4 regions of the Hoeflea sp. 108 genome follow, and region 4 is predicted to be linked to each of the others. Evidence: riboswitches for the same ligand, from Rfam matches in the RefSeq annotation. Region 4 holds a riboswitch; each other region holds the start of a gene.
What was found. A riboswitch is a leader RNA that binds a small molecule or an ion and turns the genes downstream of it on or off. The one in region 4 is predicted to bind cobalamin.
Positions count from the first base shown of each region.

Region 1: linked by a shared signal. The riboswitch ahead of B015_RS0116255 ((2Fe-2S) ferredoxin domain-containing protein) and the one ahead of B015_RS0124570 (hypothetical protein) in region 4 are both predicted to bind cobalamin.
Region 2: linked by a shared signal. The riboswitch ahead of B015_RS0112405 (aromatic ring-hydroxylating dioxygenase subunit alpha) and the one ahead of B015_RS0124570 (hypothetical protein) in region 4 are both predicted to bind cobalamin.
Region 3: linked by a shared signal. The riboswitch ahead of B015_RS0114480 (CbtB-domain containing protein) and the one ahead of B015_RS0124570 (hypothetical protein) in region 4 are both predicted to bind cobalamin.

Region 1 is NZ_KB890024.1:3,276,359-3,281,219, forward strand. It holds gene B015_RS0116235 (nucleoside hydrolase) at 1-22, shown strand, start outside; gene B015_RS0116245 (DMT family transporter) at 209-1,105, opposite strand; gene B015_RS0116250 (LysR family transcriptional regulator) at 1,278-2,168, shown strand; cobalamin riboswitch at 2,404-2,610, shown strand; gene B015_RS0116255 ((2Fe-2S) ferredoxin domain-containing protein) at 2,829-3,545, shown strand; gene B015_RS0116260 (ABC transporter substrate-binding protein) at 3,547-4,861, shown strand, end outside.
Region 2 is NZ_KB890024.1:2,520,951-2,525,811, reverse strand. It holds gene B015_RS0112410 (hybrid-cluster NAD(P)-dependent oxidoreductase) at 1-672, opposite strand, end outside; gene B015_RS0112405 (aromatic ring-hydroxylating dioxygenase subunit alpha) at 678-1,940, opposite strand; cobalamin riboswitch at 2,048-2,258, opposite strand; gene cobF (precorrin-6A synthase (deacetylating)) at 2,333-3,091, opposite strand; gene B015_RS0112395 (hypothetical protein) at 3,088-3,336, opposite strand; gene B015_RS0112390 (ribonucleotide-diphosphate reductase subunit beta) at 3,327-4,457, opposite strand; gene B015_RS0112385 (ribonucleoside-diphosphate reductase subunit alpha) at 4,487-4,861, opposite strand, start outside.
Region 3 is NZ_KB890024.1:2,913,577-2,918,437, reverse strand. It holds gene B015_RS0114495 (isoprenylcysteine carboxylmethyltransferase family protein) at 1-428, opposite strand, end outside; gene B015_RS0114490 (DUF1624 domain-containing protein) at 425-1,423, opposite strand; gene B015_RS0114485 (gamma-glutamylcyclotransferase) at 1,537-2,226, shown strand; cobalamin riboswitch at 2,295-2,491, shown strand; gene B015_RS0114480 (CbtB-domain containing protein) at 2,527-2,706, shown strand; gene B015_RS0114475 (CbtA family protein) at 2,723-3,502, shown strand; gene cobU (bifunctional adenosylcobinamide kinase/adenosylcobinamide-phosphate guanylyltransferase) at 3,495-4,004, shown strand; gene cobO (cob(I)yrinic acid a,c-diamide adenosyltransferase) at 4,004-4,621, shown strand; gene cbiB (adenosylcobinamide-phosphate synthase CbiB) at 4,623-4,861, opposite strand, start outside.
Region 4 is NZ_KB890024.1:4,937,511-4,942,371, reverse strand. It holds gene B015_RS0124580 (response regulator transcription factor) at 1-508, shown strand, start outside; gene B015_RS0124575 (HAMP domain-containing sensor histidine kinase) at 508-1,860, shown strand; gene B015_RS0124570 (hypothetical protein) at 1,894-2,190, opposite strand; cobalamin riboswitch at 2,379-2,570, opposite strand; gene metH (methionine synthase) at 2,614-4,861, opposite strand, start outside.

The sequences.
Region 1 (4,861 bases), 1.7 Mb from region 4:
CCTCACCGCCCGCAAGTCATGACCGGTCCTCAGGGCGCGGGGCAGCTGGCAGGCCGGATGCGGTCCGGCAGCTTCAGGCGTTCAAGCTTCGGAAGCGGCCAGCTGGTGGCGGCCCCCTCGCCTCTGAAGGTCTGATGGCCGGCAGCCCGCGTCACCACCCGGAGCGACGAGGACGGCAACACGATCCGCGCCGCGGCAACGACCTGATTTATCCGCGCGAGGTCAGCCACACCCCCACCAGCGTCACAGCCAGCCCCAGAAACATGGCCGGGGTCAGCGGTTCTGCAAACAGCGCCCAGGCCCACAGCATCGTCACCGGCGGGCTCAGATATATGGCCGCGCTGACCTTCGCCACCGGGAACATGCGCAGCATGGTGTAATACACCGAATAGGCGGCAAAGGTAGAGATCAGCACGAGCCAGACCATGCCGATGGCGAACTCGCGCGTCATGGGCGGGGCGATCTCTCCTTGGGCGAGCGCGCAGATGCCGAACAGCACAGCGCCTGTCAGCGTGTGGATGCACAGGCTTTGGTGCACCGGCATGTTCAGCGTTTCGCGCCCCCTGCGCAGAACCGACGCAAAGGCGAACACCATCATCGAAGCGATGGTCAAGCCGTAGGCCCACAAGGGAGCGGTGCCGAAACTCAAGCTGTCGAAGGACACGATCAGCACGCCCGCAACGGCGATGGCGGTGCCCAGCCACTGCCGTCCGGTAAGCCGCTCGCCCAGGAGCGGTTGAGCCATGACCGTGATCGCCAAAGGCACGAGATCGGAGATCAGCGCGACCAGCCCGGTCGGCACGCGCTGCTCGATCGCCACCGCAAAACCGCCCAGATAGATGAAAACGGCCATGACGCCGAACCCGACCTGGGACATCACGGCGCGCAGACGCATCCTCGGCCCGAAAGCCAGGGCAAACGGCAGCAGCAACACCCCCGACAGCAGCGTGCGCCAGAACAGCAGCACGGCCACGCTCGCCTGTTCGCTGGCATAGCGGACGCCGACGAACCCCGAACTCCAGCCGATCACCAGCAGCGTTGCCATCAGGGGCCAGAGAAAGCGGGACCGTGTCGGGTCCGTGGAAGACAGGGAAAGATCGGTCATGGGAAGCCCAGATGGATATCATCCCGGGTTAGCCGTTCCCTTGATGGCGCGCACATGACAAATTTCGATCAGGCGATGACATTCATTGCCGAACGATAATCGTTTCTTGCAAAAATACCGTCCGAAGATGAATGTAATCCCCGTCAGAGGTGAATTGGCGTCGAGGCCCGGAATGAACGAGATCAATGCGAGGCGACTGGACATCGACGCGCTGCGCGCGCTTCGGGCGGTCAGGCTCCACGGCGGCGTCACCCGGGCTGCCGAGGCACTCGGCCTGACGCAATCGGCCGTGAGCCACAAGATCAAGCGCATGGAAACGAGCCTTGGCTGCCAGTTGCTGGACAGACGGCCCGGCGGCGGCATGTTTACCTCAGAAGGAACGGCGCTGCTCGACTACGCCGCAAAGATCCTCGACCTGCACGACGAGGCGCTGATCAGCTTCGCCAGGTCGGATCTGGCCGGTCGGATCCTGCTGGGTCTCACCGAGGACACCACATGCTCGGACCTGTCGCGCATCCTCGGGCGCTTCCGGCGCCAGCATCCCCATGTCGCGGTGAGAACGAAGGTTCGAATGAGCCTGGTTCTGCGCGCGATGCTCGAGCGCGGCGAGATGGATGTGGCCATCGTGCAGGTTTTCGCCCATGAGGTGCGCCCGACCGACCTGGTGCTGTTTCGCGAAAACCTGCACTGGGTCAAATCCCGCGAGCTGCTGCTGGATCCTGAAGGAGCGATCCCGTTCCTGTCCTTCGACGACGACTGTTTCTACCGACGCTGGGCAATCGACATTGGACAGGATGGCGGTGCGGAGCTGGAAACCGTGTTCGAATGCTCAAGCGCCGCAGGCATTGTCGCTGCGGTCAATGCCGGACTGGGCGTCGCACTCCTGAGTGACCGCCATCTGCGTCCGGACATGGAGATCCTCGACAACAGCCTTCCCGCGCCCCCACAGCTTGTCTACGTGGTGCGACGGGCGAAAAAGACGAGGAATCCCGCCCTCGAAAGCCTGATCTCCGAGATTGAGACCGAGGTCAGCCGCTATGGCAAACTGGCATTGGCAGGCTAGCCAATTCCTGTTCTCCGCCAGGAGGGTGAATGCTCTTGCTCGCGCCACAAACAGACGTCCGGCAGGTGCGGACAACAAGCTGCTGACGCTGACTATGCCGTGCGCAAGTCGAATGACGTCACACCAAGAAGAACAGCCAGCCATGGCATGTTCGTGCTCACAATATAGCTAATCTGCTTTTTTGGTCTTCCGCGAATTGGCTGACGAACGGGGATTGACTTGAAGGTCGATAGCGATAGGTTGCGCCCGTCAAGGTTCTGTCACGACGGCCTGCGCCAACGTGACAGCTAAGAGGGAATCCGGTGCGAAACCGGAGCTGACCCGCAACTGTAAGCGGCGAGTTGTTACGCCAACGACGTCACTGGCACTTCGGTGCTGGGAAGACAGGCGAAACAGCGATGAACCGCGAGCCAGGAGACCTGCCTGACTGCTTAGGTTCCGTGGTCGGGGTGTGCCACAGGAGCGCGCGCTGTCGCGGCTGCCTCCGGCATGTCTGCGCGGCCACGTTTCCATATCCCCGCTCGCATCAGGTCGGGGATTTTTTCGTTGGAAACAGATTTTCCTTTTTCGAACTCCAAACTCAAGCCGGGCAAAGTGGCGTCCGGGCGGGCCGTATTGCTGGTCGCAAAGTCGGCATTTGCAGCGGCTCCGCATGCCGAAATGCAACGCATGGCGGCAATGGCTGCATTGTTACAGGGGGTAGCTACGGCGGTTGCCTGCTATTCCGAGCAGGGTCAGCCCTCGCTGCGCGACGCGCTCCTGTCATTGCGCGGCGGGCCTTATGAAACCATCATCGTGGTGCCGCTGGTTCTTCCGCTGGAGCCAGGATTCCTCAACTGGATCACACGCTCGCTGAAGCGCTGGCAGTCCGAACATCCAGGTGGGTGGCCGCCGATCCGGATATCCCGCGATATCGCCCAGAGCCTCCATTTCGAGCCCTTGCTCGGGGCTCTCATCAACGGTGCTTCTGCCGAGCCTGCAATTCCAACCGACGATCCCGTCAAGCAGGAAGGATCGCTGGTGCCGGCGCAGAAGCGACGAGTCCTTGTCTGCGAAGGCGGCGCCTGCAACGCGGCCGGCGCACACGCGATTTGGGGCCACCTGCGCAACGTGCAGGAAAACCGCAAGCTGCGCACGACCGGCGACGGCACGATGACCGCCAAGGCGACATGCCTCGGGCCCTGCAATCTCGCGCCCGTGCTCCAGGTCTTTCCCGAAGGCACCTATTACGGCGGCGTCACCGAGACGGCGGTCGACCGTATCGTCGAGGAACACCTGCTCGGCGGCCGGGTCGTCGAAGATTTCGCCTACCAGCCGACGGGCCGCAAACAGCGGCTGCGTCTCGTGGCCAAGAATTCCACATCTACAGGAGAGTAAGATGAACTATCTTTCGCGGACCGCATTGGCCGCGCTTGCCGCCACCTGGTCGACCTTCGCCTTGCCTGCTTTCGCCCAGGAAGCGGCGCCTGCGGACGAGCAGGTCTTGCGGCTCGTTACGGCAAACATGCCGCGCTCGCTCGACCCCATCAACATCGATGCCCAGCGGATCATCAACAACGGCTTCGCCGAGCCGCTGGTTCATGCCACGCTCGACGGCGCCAACCTCATCCCGGCGCTCGCCAAAAGCTGGGAGCGGGTTGAACCGACCTTGTGGCGGATCGAGTTGCAGCCGAACGCCAGGTTCTGGAGCGGCGCGCCCGTCGATGCGGCGGCCGTCCAGGCATCCTTCGAGCGACACCAGGCCAAGAACACCCGCGCGGCCTCGATCCTGCGTGGCGCGACGTTCAAGGCCGTGGGTCCAACCACGCTTGAAATCCGCACCGAGAGGCCGGACCCGGCATTCCTGTTCAAGACGGTCACGATCGCTGTGCACAACGCCGCGCGCGCCGAAGAACTCGGCGATCGATACGCGCTGGAGGCCGACCTCTCCGGCTACTTCAAGCCTGCCGAGTTTGTCCCCGGCGAGCTCGTGGTGGCCAAGCCGTTCGAGGGCTACTGGGGCGAGCAGCCCAAGCTCCAGCGGCTCGAAGCCCGTTTCGTCGTCGATCCGCAGACCCGCTATCTGGCCATGCAGTCGGGCGAGGCCGACATGGATGCCAACGTCCAGTTCGAGCAGCGCCGCGCCTATGTCCGCTCCAAAGACTACAAGTTCCCTGTCGTCAACGCGAGCAACTGGAACATCTGGATGAACTACCGCAACCCTCTGCTTCAGGATGTGAAGCTGCGGGAAGCACTCAGCCTCGGCACCGATCGCAACGAGATCGTCGACGGCGTGATGGCGCCATTTGCGACGCACTCGACCGGGCACTTTCCCGCCGGCCTGCCCTACGCGATCGAGACGAAGCAGGTCACCGACCCTGACCGCGCAAGGGCGCTGCTGGACGAACTCGGCTGGAAGCCTGGCGCAGACGGCATCCGCGAGCGTGACGGCAAGAAGCTCGAATTCACCGTGTTGACCTATGGCTGGTGGCAGACCGTCGCCGTCGCTCTTGAGGCGCAGTGGCGCAAGATCGGCGTTTCCGCCAAGCTTCACGTGGTCGAGCCGACGGCCTCCAACCAGATCATGCTCGACGGGGCATTCGACATCGCAACCTACTGCTCGTGCGGCACAGCCACCGGCGACCTCAACGGCCAGCTCTCCAGCTTCTACCGTTCGGACGCCGTGCAGAACTGGCAGCGCTACGCGAACCCTG
Region 2 (4,861 bases), 2.4 Mb from region 4:
GAAGATCTCGCGATCGCGGAAGTCTGGCGCGAGCAGCGGTAGCCTGACGGCATCGATCCGCCCCATATGGCCGAACCAGCTCTCGCGGCTCGACCGCTCTTCGATCATGAATCCGAGCGACAGGCCCGGCATGCGGCTGCCCAGGAGTTCGAGTTCCTTGCGGAAGATGATCTCGTCGGGCGAGCGGGCGCAGTTGACGAAGGCAACGTCGGTCCATGGGGCGCAGTCGTTGAGCCAGCGCAGCATCGACATCATCGGCGTGATGCCGGAGCCGGCCGAGATGAACAGGTATTTTGCCGCCGGATGGTTGTGGTGAGAGAAGTTCCCGACCGGACCAAACGCCTTGAGGCGCGAGCCCGGGACGAGGTTGTCGAACATCCAGCGCGTGCCTGTACTGCCTGCCTGCGCCTTGACGGTGACGGCGATGGAGAACGGTCGCGATGGCGACGACGACAGCGTGTAGGTCCGCAAGAGCGGACCGTCCGGTGTCGGCAGTTCCAGCGTCACGAACTGGCCCGGCTTGTAGCGAAACCAGGTCTGTGCATCCGAACGGAAGGCGAAAGTCTTCACATCAGGTGCTTCATCCACCACACCGATCACCTCCAGCACCTGGAGGCGATCATTCCACGGGGTCATCTCGTCGAGGTGGCGATAGAGGGCGGGGTCGCTCATGGCATTCATGACCTACTCCCTCTGGCGACGCTGCGCAGGGCGGGCTTTTGCCCGTCGGCGAGCCGTGGTTCGATGAAGCGCGCATACCAGTCGACGAACTGGATCACGCCGCCTTCGTGATGTTCGGAATATGGCCCGGGCTCATAGGCCGGCGACCTGATGCCGAAGGCGTTCTCCTCGACGATGCGGCGGTCCTCGTCGTTGGTCTCGGTCCAGACATGGGTCAACTCCTTCAAGTCGTAATCGACACCTTCGACCGCGTCCTTATGCACCAGCCATTTGGTGGTGACTGCCGTTTCCGTTGTGCTGATCGGCAATACGCGGAAGGTGACGGCATGATCGCCTAGAACATGGTTCCAGGTCGTCGGATAGTGGTAGAGCAACAGCGTGCCGATGCGGTCGGCCGCGACCTGGTCGGACAGGTTCTTGCGCACGGCACGCCTGCCCGTAGTCGTGTAGCTGACGGCCTTGCCGAGAAGCGGGGCGCGGGTGGCGCGGTATTGTCCTTCGTCGTCTATTCGAAAGCGCGAGGGCAGCCCTGCCGCCTCGCAGTGCGACCAATGCGCAAGCATGTCGGGATCGCTTTCGGCGCCGTTAACCCCGGTGACGGTTGGAGCTTCGGGGAAGGTCTTGCACAGCTCAGGATGGTTGGCCGCGCAGTGATAGCACTCCCTGTTGTTCTCCCAGACCAGCTTCCAGTTGCCCTTCTCGACGATGGTGGCTTCGAAAGCGACCTTGGCATCGACCAGATTGTGGGGAGCGAAGTACGGCTCCATCAGTGACCGGAACGGGCGGAAGTCGGCCGGCTCCTTGGCCAGGCAGATGAAGATGTAGCCACCGACGCTTTCGCAGGCGACGGGCTTCAACCCGAAGTCCTCCTTGTTGAAGTTCTCTGCCATCTGGCGGGCGAAGACCAGCTTGCCGTCGAGGTCGTAGGTCCATTGGTGGTAAGGGCAGACCAGTCGCGCCGACGTTCCTTTTTCCGTGGTGCAGACGCGGCTGCCGCGATGGCGGCAGGAGTTGTGGAAGGCGCGGATTTGACCATCGCGTCCGCGTACGATGACGACTGGATAGTCGCCTATCTGGACGGTGAAGAAGCTTCCGGCTTTGGCGACCTCGCAGTCGTGGCCGACGAACAGCCAGTCTCGATACCAGATCAGTTCGAGGTCGAGCTTGTAGAACTCCGGGTCGATGTAGAAGGGTTGCTGCAGGCTGAAGCCATCGCGCCGTTCGCGGATGAGTTTCAGCATTTCATTGCGCGTGTCCATGTCCGTCCTCGCTAGCGGTACAAGGACTGAACTGGTGGTATGGAGGGGAAGATCGCGCGGGTTCAAATGCCCGGACGCTCTGCCTCTTGACCGCCCACCGCGATCAGTCGGTTGAAAGAATTCGAGGCTGGTTTCCGGGCTCCGAAGCTGTCCTTTGTTGAGGACTGTCCCGACACCTTCCCAGGCATTTGCCCAGTGGTTCTCCCGTCGAGACGTCAAGCTTCGCTACCGTTGCGGGGGCAGCGCCGGGATCTAACCGGCTTCCCAATTATCCCGCAGACCACTTCGCCGGCGGGCACCTTGAACATCTTGATCAGATCACGGAAGCATCGCTGACAAAGCCGCGAAAGCGACATCGGCGGAATGCAAAGACGACAGCGGCCATGTTGCCGTCAGGTGCTTGCTGGCTTCACAAGCACTGCGTCCATGATCCATCCGTTGGCGCGACGCGCTTCGTTGCGGACACGCTCGATGTCGTCGATCACCTCTTTGAGCTTGCCCGAGATGAGAACCTCTTCCGGCATGCCGACATAGGCGCCCCAATAGACATCGAGATCGCCGTCGGCTTGCCGCAACGTCTTCTCGGCATTGAGCATGATGACCACGCTGTCGGCATTGTTGGGAAAACCTTCGCCCATGCTACGCCCGGTCGAGATCAGGATCGAGCGCCCGATGTCGCACAAGGCGACTTTGTGCTGGGCCGCCAGCGCCTGAATGCTGCTGATGCCGGGAAGGACCTCATAGTCGAGTTCGAAATCACCGCGGTCCTTGAGGCGATCGAGGATGCGCATGGTGCTGTCGTAGAGGGTCGGATCGCCCCAGACCAGGAATGCCCCGGTCTGCGACGCGTCCAGTTCCTCCATGACCAGCTTGCCGTATGTCGCCTCGACCTCTTCATGCCAGTCGGACACCAGCTGCTCGTAGTCGTCGCCGGCGCGCCGTTCGGGTGTCTTGAACTCTACGGTTCGGAAGGGGCGGTCCCGCACGTGACGCTCAAGGATCTCACGCCGGACACGGGCAAGCTCCTGCTTGCCGATGCCCTTGTTCGGGATGAAAAACACATCGACCTTGTTCATGGCGTTCACCGCCTGAACGGTGACGAAGTCGGGATTGCCCGCACCGATGCCGATGATCAGCACCTTCCTTCTCATTGGAGCCTCCCGGAAATGTGGGAGACCGCCAGTTCCCGACCGAGTTCGATAAACAGCTCTTTCAAGCGGTTGGGGCCGGGATGCGGGCCGCGATAGCCGTCAAGACGACGGATCTCCATGTTGACCGCAGCTGTCAGGTCGCTGCCGTCAGGCTGCGCCATCAACCAGGCTATCAGGACCTCCTCGGGTTGCGGAAGCGGTTTTGCGGTCCGTGCCGTTTGCCGGCGTCCGAGCGTCAGTCCCATGCCAGCGCTCCGCCGTTCTGGTATTCGATGACGCGGGTCTCGAAGAAGTTCTTTTCCTTCTTGAGATCCATGGCCTCCGACATCCACGGGAACGGATTGTCGGTTTCAGCGAAGACCGGCGCGAGACCGAGCTGGGCGCAGCGGCGGTTGGCGATGAAGTGCATGTACTGCTCGCAGAGCGCAGCATTGAGCCCAAGGAAGCCGCGAGGCATCGTGTCTCGCCCATAGGCTGCCTCGAGGTCTGCCGCATCCTTGACCATGCTGCGGACTTCCTCCTGGAAGGCGCGGGTCCACAGATGCGGGTTCTCCAGCTTGATCTGGTTGATCACGTCGATGCCGAAGTTGAGGTGGATGCTCTCGTCGCGCAGTATGTACTGGTACTGTTCGGCGATGCCGACCATCTTGTTGCGGCGGCCGAGCGACAGGATCTGGGCGAAGCCCGTGTAGAACCACATGCCCTCGAAGATGACGTAGAAGGCGACGAGATCGCGTAGGAATGCCTGGTCGGATTCCGGCGTGCCGGTCCTGAACTCGGGATCGTCAAGCGACTGCGTGTGTTTCAGGGCCCATGCGGCCTTGTCGGTGATCGACGTTACCTCGCGGTACATGTTGAACAGCTCGCCCTCATCCAGGGAGAGGCTTTCGACGATGTACTGGAAGGTGTGGGTGTGGATCGCTTCCTCGAAGGCCTGGCGCAGCAGGTACTGGCGGCATTCGGGGTTGGTGAGGTGGCGGTAGATCGCCAGGACGATGTTGTTGGCGACCAGTGACTCCGATGCGGCGAAGAAGCCCAGATTGCGCTTGATCATGCGCCGCTCGTCCTCGGTCAATCCGTCCTTGGACTTCCACAAGGCGATATCGGCCTGCATCGACACTTCGGTCGGCATCCAGTGATTGTTGCAGCCTGAGAGGTATTTTTCCCAGGCCCAGCGATATTTCAGCGGCAGCAGCTGGTTCACATCCGCACGGGCATTGATCATGCGCTTGTCGTCGACCGACACGCGCGCGCCGCCACGTTCGATCACGCCAAGCCCAGTGGCTTCGGCCGATGGAGCCGCGTCGGGTTGCTGTGGCAGGAGGGCGGCCTTTGTGGTTGCCTTTGGTTCGGACCAGTCAAGCATTCTTCTATCCTCTCGTTTGTCCGGGCCGATCACTGGCAGGCTTCGCAGGTGGGGTCGTCGATTGGGCAGGCCTTGCCCCAAGCCGCATTCGTATCGATCTCGATAGGCGTGGCAGCGACGCTGGCCGAGACGGCATTGAGCTTGCCGTCGGTGCCCTTGAGCGTCGACTTCTCGACATGCGTGGCCGAACGCGAACGCAGATAGTAGGTCGTCTTCAGCCCCTTGCGCCAAGCCAGGCGATAGAGATCATCAAGCTTCTTGCCGCTGGGATTGGCGATGTAGAGGTTCAGCGACTGAGCCTGGTCGATCCACTTCTGGCGGCGGGAGGCTGCCTCGATCAACCAGCTTGGCTCGATCTCGAAGGCGGTGGCATAAAGTGCCTTGAGATCGTCGGGCACGCGGTC
Region 3 (4,861 bases), 2.0 Mb from region 4:
AACCGGGACTGGAGGTGCTTCTCCTCGCGCTCGATGGCCAGTTTTTGCGTAGCGAAAGCGGCTATCAGCGCCAGGGCGATGAACCACAGGCTGCCGCTGACCATGCCGATGCCGATCATCAGCAACGTGTTGCCAAAGTAGATCGGGTTGCGGGTGAAGGAGAACGGGCCATCCATCACCAGGTGGTCCGAAGCCTTGTCCGGCCTGATGGTGGTGTTGCCGCGCCTCAAGGCGCGTATTGCCGAAACCTCGATGGCGACGACACCCAGTATCACCAGCCAGCCGGCGGCGAAGAGCAGGTCCGAGATCGGCTCGGTGATCCAGGGCAAGGGATAGAGCAGGGTGAGCACGATGGCGATGGCAATCGCCAGCAGGTAGATGATCGGCGGCCACGGCACTCGGCTGGGGGCTGCCTTGATGTCGGTCATTGTGCTCCTCCCACGGGTGTCTGGCTGTCCGTACTGGCGGAGCACATGGCGGCGGTGTCGCCGACATGCGCCTTCAGTTCGGGGCTCTTGTCCGATGCATAGAGGCGATCGAGCGAATCGTCCTTCTGCAACTCGTCGAGCATGCACACACAGTAGCGCGAGCAGAATTCGGTGTCGCGGCTCTGTTGGCAAGACACCTGACACGACTTGAGGAAGCCGACTTCGCGGGTCTCGACAGGGGCGGGGAAGAACTGCGCCCAGGCCCAGACCAGCGAAATCAGCACCGGCTGGTGGATGAGATAGAAGGCAAGGCTGTGGCGGCCGAAGAAGCCGAGCGGCTTCGACCAGATGCCGGGCTTGAGCCGCGCCAGCCTTTCGAACAGGCCTGCTTTCAACGCCAGTCCAGCCAGGCCCATGCCTGCCAGCACCGCGCCGAACCATGGGAAGACAGGCACGAAGTCGTTGGAGCGGGGAGCGACGGTGTTGAGGCCGACCCAAAGCAGGGCAGGATGGTTGAAGACGTCGTTGCGCAGATAGTTGGGGGCGACGATCACCAAGGCTGCGGCGACGAGCGTCAGCAGCGGCGGCAGGCGTAGGAAAACAAGGCCGACGACGCTGGCAAAGGCGATCTGGTGCAGGATGCCGAAAAAGATGAAGGTATCCGGCATGGCATACCATGTCGCGCCGGTGATGACGGCGGCGGCGGCAACCACCATCGCAAGCCGTTTCCAGAAGCCGCGCCAGCGGATGCCCTTGGCGTGGGCGAGCACCAGGCTTACGCCAACGAGGAAGAGGAAGCTCGAGGCGATCGAGCGGGCGAACAGCTTCCAGCCGCCGAAGGCGGTCATGCCGGGATCGGCATAGCCGAAGAACTCGAGATCCCAGGCGAAATGGTAGATGGCCATGGCGATGAGCGCTGCACCACGGGCGATGTCGATCACCTGGACGCGTGGCGTTTGGGCTTGAACTTGGTCGGTGGTCGGTTGCATCGTCATGGCCATTCGCTTCGGCTTTCGGGTGTTTCGCCGCCCATGCAGCACTATCATGGTTGAAGCGCGGCAACAGAGGGACTAGCCAACGTCATGCACAGGGTTCGGGGATGTCGGCAATGAACGGTCGCGTGATGTCGTTGACCGAGGAGCTGGTGGCGCGCTGCCACCGCGAGGTGGCGGATGCCGGTCCCGATCCCGACGCCCAGCATCTCGACGACGCCGATTATGCGCGCATGATCGACGAGACGCTGGCGGCCAATCCCGAGGAGGGGCCGCTGTGGCTGTTCGCCTATGGCTCGCTGATCTGGAAACCCGAGGTCGAGCATGCCGAGGAGAGGGTGGCGCTGGCGCGTGGCTGGCATCGTTCGTTCTGCATCAACATGACCCGCTGGCGCGCGACAAAAGCCGAGCCCGGGCTGATGATGGGCATGGATCGCGGCGGCCAGTGCAAGGGTGTGGCGCTGCGGCTGATGGATGGCGACCGGCGCGAGCAACTCGACAAGCTCTTCCGTCGCGAGATGACGCTGAAACCCTCGACCTACAAGCCGCGCTGGCTGACGCTGGCCACCGATCAAGGTCCGTTGACCGCGCTTGCCTTCGTCATCAACCGCGAAGGCCATGCCTATGCCGGGGCGCTCGGCGAAGACGAGGTTGTGAATCGGCTGGCCACGACTTGCGGTCATTGGGGCTCGGCGGCCGACTATCTCTACAATGTGGTCAAGAACCTGGAGCAGCGTTCGATCCACGACCGGCACCTGTGGCGGCTGCAGCATCTGGTGGCGGAACGAATCGCCGCGCGTGCCTGATCGCAGGAACGCCGCATTCGAGCGCTGCGGCGTCGGAATTTGGTTTGCCGCCCCATGCTTTTGTTTCTATAGTCGCAGCCGTCGTCGGTTCCAGTTTTTGGAATCAAGAGGGAATGCGGTGAGGGAGTTTTTGCCCAAAGCCGCGGCTGCCCCCGCAACTGTGTGCGGTTAGCTCTCCCCAAAGGCCACTGAAGCTTGCTTCGGGAAGGCGGGGAAGGGTGTCGATCCGCAAGCCAGGAGACCTGCCGGCGACGAAGACTTTATTCTATGCCCTCGGGTGGAGGGTGAAAGGACATTGAAATGAACACGGTTACTTCCGCACTCGGCACTGGCGTTTCCTCCCAGTCGCGCGCGATGCAGCTGGCGATGGCCGCGCTGCTCGGCATCTTCGTTGTTGGCTTCCTCGGGTTCTCGCATATGGAAGTGGTGCACAATGCTGCCCACGACTATCGCCACTCGATGGCTTTCCCCTGCCACTAACGAAGGCAATCCAACCATGTCTGTCTTTCGCAACGTCGTGTTCATCGCGGCGATCAGCGGCCTATTGGCCGGCGTGATCCTGGCCGCGCTCCAGACCTATTCAACCGACCCGCTGATCTTCAAGGCGGAGACCTATGAGAACGCCGGCGGCCACGATCATGCCGCTACACCCGCTCAAGGCACCGAGGCGACCGCACCTGCCACTACCGCGCAGTCGACTGCGCCTGCTGTCGTCGCACAGGTCCCGGCCGAGGAAGAAGCGTGGGCGCCTGCCGACGGCTTCGAGCGCTTTGCCTATTCGGCACTCGCCAACATCATCAGCGGTATCGCCTTCGGCCTGATCCTGGTCGCCGTTTCAGAGTTCGCCGGTGGCATCGCCAACTGGCGCCAGGGTGTCTTCTGGGGTTTTGCCGGCTTTGCCGTGTTCACCCTGGCACCCGGCCTCGGCCTGCCGCCAGAACTGCCGGCGATGCCCGCAGCCGATCTTGTCTCGCGCCAGATCTGGTGGATTTCCACGGTCGTCGCCACCGCTGCAGGCCTTGCACTGATCGCCTTCAGGAAATCGTTGCCGCTGGCGATCCTCGGCGTGGCGCTGATCGTTGCACCGCACGTCATCGGCGCACCGCAGCCCGAAAGCCACGACTCGCCGATCCCGGCCGATCTGCACCACAGCTTCGTCGTCGCCGTCACCATCTCCAATCTGGTGTTCTGGGTGGTTCTGGGCGCTGTCGCCGGCTTCGTGCGCAGCCGTTTCATGGGCGAGCAGCCGCAGGCGCTGAACGGTCGCCTTGCCTGAGACGCTGACATTCCTGCTCGGCGGCGCGCGCTCCGGCAAGAGCGCGCATGCCGAGCGGCTCATCACGCAGTTTCCTGCGCCGTGGACGTATATCGCCACGGCGCAGGCCTATGATGACGAGATGCGCGAGCGCATCTCCATTCATGTAGGGCGCCGTGGTGACGGCTGGCAAACGATCGACGCGCCGCTCGATCTGGTGGGCGCACTCGCCGGTCTGCCTGACGGCGCGCCCGTGCTCGTCGACTGCCTGACACTCTGGCTCACCAATCACATGCTGGCGGAGCACGATGTCGCTACCGAATGCGCGGCGCTTATCGAAACGTTGTCGCGTCCGCGCGGGCCGTGGTTTGTGGTGTCGAACGAGGTCGGGCTCGGCATCGTGCCCGACAATGCGCTGGCCCGCCGTTTCCGCGACGATGCCGGCAGGCTCAATCAGAAGGTGGCGGCTGTTGCCGACGAGGTGCTGTTTTTGGTCGCCGGCCTGCCGATGAAGGTGAAATGATGAAGACGATCGACGAGCAGGAAGCCGAGCGCCACAAGGCCAAGATGGCCAAGCGCAAAGCCGTGCAGGATGCCGAGGTCGCCGCCAAGACCATCGTCGAGAAGGGGCTGTTGATCGTCAACACCGGTCCCGGCAAGGGCAAGTCGACCGCCGCCTTCGGGCTGGCGCTGCGCATGTTGGGCTATGGCCACCGCGTCGGTGTGGTTCAGTTCATCAAGGGCGCCTGGCATTCGGGCGAGCAGGACGCGTTTGCCGCCTTCGGCGACCGCGTCGTCTGGCACACGATGGGCGAGGGCTTCACCTGGGAGACGCAGGACATCAAGCGCGACATTGCCGCCGCCGAAGCCGCCTGGGTGAAGGCGCAGGAGCTTCTGGCCGATCCAAGCATTTCGCTTGTCGTGCTCGACGAACTCAACATCGCGCTGCGCTACGATTATCTCGATCTGGACGCGGTCGTCTCGACGCTCAAGAACCGGCGCGAGGGACTGCATGTCGTGATCACGGGTCGCAACGCTAAGCCTGCGCTGGTCGAGGCTGCCGATCTCGTCACCGAGATGGGGGCCACCAAGCACCACTTCGCGGCCGGCGTGAAGGCGCAGAAGGGCATCGAATTCTAACTCAGAGCCAGAAGACGAGACCAACAAGGCCGATTGCGCCGACGAGAATGGCATCGGCCGTCCAGTAGAGGCGCAGCGCCGAGCGGATATCCTGGGCATTGGCTTCGCGACGGCCGCCTGCACCCATGAAGGCGTCCTCGACCATTACGCCGCCATAGGCGCGCGGACCCGCCAGCGCCAGGCCGAGCGCACCAGCCATGGCGGCCTCGGGCCAGCCGGCATTGGGCGAGCGATGTTTGT
Region 4 (4,861 bases):
CGGAGACGGGCTCTCGCTCGTCAGGTCGCTGCGGGCCAACGGCAATGTGGTGCCGGTGCTGGTGCTGACGGCAAAGGGCGATCTGATCGACCGGGTTGCCGGCCTGGACAGCGGGGCCGACGATTATCTCGGCAAGCCTTTTGCCTTCGAGGAGCTGCTGGCGCGACTGAGGGCCATCATGCGGCGGCCGGTCAACCTGCAGCCCGACGTCGCCAATGTCGGCCGCATGTCGTTCGACTTCACCCATCGCGAAGCGCATGTCGGAGGCATTCACCTGCGCATGCCCCGGCGGGAATTGCTGGTGCTCGAGGCGCTGATGCGGCGTATGGGCCGCATGGTGCTGCGCGAAACGCTGATGGAAGCGGTCTTCGGCATGAACGACGACATCGAGTCGAATGCGCTCGACACCCATATCTCCAGGGTTCGCCGCAAGCTGGTGGACGCCGATGCTGGCGTCGTCATCAGCGGCATTCGCGGCGTCGGCTATCTGTTGCGCGAGACGCCGTGATGGCAACAAGGCCGCCGTCGCTCAAGTGGCTTCTGGTCAGCCGAATGGTGACGCTGCAGGCGGCCATGATCGCGGCGTTCCTGGTGCTGATCGTCGCTGCCCTGTGGGGCACAGGCTATCTCGTCGACGATTATGAGGGCGGCAGCCTCGATGTGCTTGCGGATGCCGTGGTGCGGGACGCCAATGGCGGGCTCGCCCTTGCGCCGACATCGGAACTGGCGCGGCTCAGGACGCATGCACCTGGCCTGTGGTTCGTCATGCGCGACAAGACGGGACACCGCTTGAGCGAAGGCACGATACCACCTGTCTATGCGCCCGTCGCCGGTATCATCGAGCAGCTGAACGACGCACGGTTGGGCCATCCGCTCGGCGACGAAGCCAAGCCCGACGCGATCGTCAAATGGACCGATACCGCTGCCGGCAAGGTGCAGATCCTGACCGGCACGCAAGGCCGGATGTCCGTCCAACGTTTGCTTGCGGGTGTCTCGGGTGGGTTCATTTCGGTGATCTTGCCGGTGATCGGTCTCATGGCGCTGGCGACGATGGTTGCCACACCGCTTGTCGTGCGCCGTTCGCTGGCGGGCCTGGGGCAGGCTGTGTCACAGGCCACGCGCATCGAGTTCGACAAGCGCGGTGTGCAGCTGCCGGTGAACGAGGTGCCGGTCGAAATCGGTCCGCTTGTCAGCGCCGTCAATGATGCGCTCCGGCGTCTCGATGCGGGGTACGAGCGCCATCAGCACTTCCTCGCCCAGGCCGCGCATGAATTGCGCACGCCGATCGCCATCCTGAACGCGCGTGTCTCGGCGCTGCCGGCAGGCGCGGACAAGAGAGAGCTGCTCGAGGATGCGGCGCGGCTGACCACGCTCGCCGGGCAGTTGCTCGATCTGCAGCGGCTCGACCAGAAGGGGAACCGGTTTGCATCGGTCAATCTCGTCGCCATGGCCAAGCAGGTGGTGTTCGATCTCGGGCCGCTGGCGCTCGCGGCGGGTTACGACATGTCGTTCGAGCCCGAGGTGGAGACAGTTCCGGTAGAGGGTGACCAGACATCGCTCGAACGGGCGCTGACCAATCTGGTGCAAAATGCCATCGATCATGGCGGACGCCGGGGCGTCATCACGGTACGCGTGGGGGCGGCCGGCTTCGTCGAGGTTTGTGACGAGGGGCAAGGCATTGCCGCCGACCAGCGCAAGGCCATCTTCGAACCGTTCAACCGCCTCAGGTCCGATGGGCGCGGCGCCGGGCTGGGACTCAACCTGGTGCGCGAGATCATGGCGCTGCACGGGGGGCAGGTCGCGGTTATGGAGACTGCGAAAGGGGCATGCCTCCGCCTTTCATTTCGATCAAGTGATTAGCCGGCTTTCTTTCGGCGCGCAGTTTCTATGAATCTAGCTGGACTCGGCGGGAAAGGGCGGGCGCAGTGTCTGCTTGCGGCCGGTGGGCTGGTAAGCGAAGTCGTCGACGATGCTGCCGCCGAGCAGATGTTCCGACACGATTCGGTCGACGGCTGCCTCGGTGACACCGCCATAATAGGTGCCTTCCGGAAAGACCTGGATGACGGAGGCGCCGGCTGCCCGCAGCGAGCCAAGGACCTCGCGCAGTGACGGCGTGCCTTGCTCGGTGAAGCCGAAGCTGGCGCCGGCGACGCCGGGCAGCGCGGCTGCGAGGTCGGTAAGTTGCTGCATCTGCTTGGGGGGCTGCGGCAAAGGCGGACTTTGCGACGAGCAGCACATGCGGTGTGGCACGGAGTTGTTTTCGGTTGAGTTCGACACCTGCAATCCCTGACCAGCCGGAGCGGGAGTGCGGTAACGCAGGCCGAACGGCGCCGGAACGGCAACCGATTCAACCGCGTCCCTGTGGTACACCCCGCCCACGGAACCTCACTTGGTCAGGCAGGTCTCCTGGCTCGCAGGTCGTCGCTTCATCGCCTGTCTTCCCGGCTTCATGCCAGTGACGCGGTGGGCAATGTGGCTCGCCGCTTACAGTTGCGGGGCAGCTTCGGCTTCTACGAATTCCCTCTTAGCTCCCGCCCAGAGGCGGGAGAACCATAACCGTGCGGCACGCTATAGTGGCGCGCCGGTCAAGCGCGCAAGCCGCGAAGCCGGCAACTATTCAGCCGCCTCGGCGAAGGCCGTCGGCAGGTAGTTGAGGATCGGCGCCAGCCAGCGCTCTGCCTCCTGGAGCGACATGCCCTTGCGCTCCGCATAGTCCTTGACTTGATCGCGCTCGACCTTGGCGACGCCGAAGTAATAGCTCTCGGGGTGCGACAGATAGAGGCCCGAGACAGACGAGCCGGGCCACATGGCCATGCTTTCGGTCAGGGTCACGCCAGCGGTTTTCTCGGCGTCGAGCAGGCGGAACAGCGTCGTCTTTTCGGTATGGTCGGGTTGGGCCGGATAGCCGGGCGCCGGGCGGATGCCGGCATAAGCCTCGCCGACCAGCTCGTCACTGGTCAGCTTCTCATCCTTGGCATAGCCCCAGAATTCCTTGCGGACGCGCTCATGCAGGCATTCGGCAAAAGCCTCGGCAAAACGGTCGGCCAGCGCCTTGACCAGGATCGAGGAGTAGTCGTCATTGGCGCGCTCGAAGCGCTCGGCGATCGCCACTTCTTCGATGCCCGCCGTCACCACGAAGCCGCCGACATAATCGGCCTTGCCGCTGTCGGATGGAGCGACGAAGTCGGACAGCGCCACATTGGGCCGGCCGTCGCGCTTGGTCAGCTGCTGGCGCAGCGTGAAGAAGGTCGCGAGCTCGCTCTGGCGGGTATCGTCGGCGAACAGCCTGATGTCGTCGCCGATTGTGTTGGCCGGCCAGAAGCCGATCACGGCCTTGGGCGCGAACCATTTCTCGTCGATGATCTTTTTCAGCATCGCCTGGGCGTCTTCGAACAGCTGACGTGCGGCCGCGCCCTGCTTCTCGTCCTCGAGGATCTTGGGATAGCGGCCCTTGAGCTCCCAGGTCTGGAAGAAGGGCGTCCAGTCGATGTAGCGGGCGAGTTCGGCGAGCTCCCAGCTCTCGAACACCTTTGTGCCGAGGAAGCTCGGCTTCGGCGGCGTGTAGCCGGCCCAGTCGACCTTCTGCGCATTGGCGCGGGCGCGGGCCAGCGGCAGGCGCTGCTTCTCGCGCTCGGAGCGCTCATGCGCCTCGGCGACCTTCACATATTCGGCCTGGATGCCCTCGACATAGCCGGCCTTCGCCTCCGGCGAGAGCAGGCTCGACACCACGCCCACGGCGCGGCTGGCGTCGGTGACATAGACAGCCTGGCCGCTGGCATAGCGCGGGTGGATCTTCACTGCCGTGTGGACGCGGCTGGTGGTGGCGCCGCCGATCAGCAGCGGGATGTCGAAACCCTCGCGCTCCATTTCGGCGGCGACATGGGCCATCTCGTCGAGCGAGGGCGTGATGAGGCCGGACAGGCCGATGATGTCGACATTCTGCTCGCGCGCGGTCTGCAGGATCCTGGTCGCCGGCACCATGACGCCGAGGTCGATGATCTCGTAGTTGTTGCAGGCGAGAACGACGCCGACGATGTTCTTGCCGATGTCGTGGACATCACCCTTCACCGTCGCCATCAGAATCTTTCCCGCGCTCCTGCGGTCGGAGCCTCCATTTGCGGCCTTCTCGGCCTCCATATAGGGCAACAGCACGGCGACCGCCTGCTTCATGACGCGTGCGGATTTCACCACCTGCGGCAGGAACATCTTGCCCGCGCCGAACAGGTCGCCGACGACATTCATGCCGGCCATCAGCGGGCCTTCGATGACATGCAGCGGCCGTTCGGCCTTCTGGCGCGCTTCCTCAGTGTCGGCGTCGATGTATTCGGTGATGCCATTGACGAGTGCGTGCTCGAGGCGTTTTTCGACCGGCCATTCGCGCCAGGCGAGGTCCTTTTCCTTGGCCTCCTTGCCTGCCGAACCCTTGTAGCGCTCGGCCAGTTCGAGCATGCGCTCGGTGGCGGTGCCGCCCGACTTCGGCACGCGGTTCAGCACCACGTCCTCGCAGGCCTCGCGCAGCTCGGGGTCGATCGATTCATAGACGGCCAGCTGGCCGGCATTGACGATGCCCATGTCCATGCCCGCCTGGATGGCGTGGTAGAGGAACACGGCGTGCATGGCCTCACGCACCGGCTCGTTGCCGCGGAACGAGAAGGACAAATTCGACACGCCGCCCGAGACGTGCACATGCGGGAGAGACTGCGTGATTTCCCGCGCGGCCTCGATGAAGTCGACGCCGTAATTGTCGTGCTCTTCGATGCCGGTGGCGACAGCGAAGATGTTGGGGTCGAAGATGATGTCCTCGGGCGCGAAGCCGGCCTGCTCGGTCAAAAGCTTGTAGGCGCGGGTGCAGATCTCGACC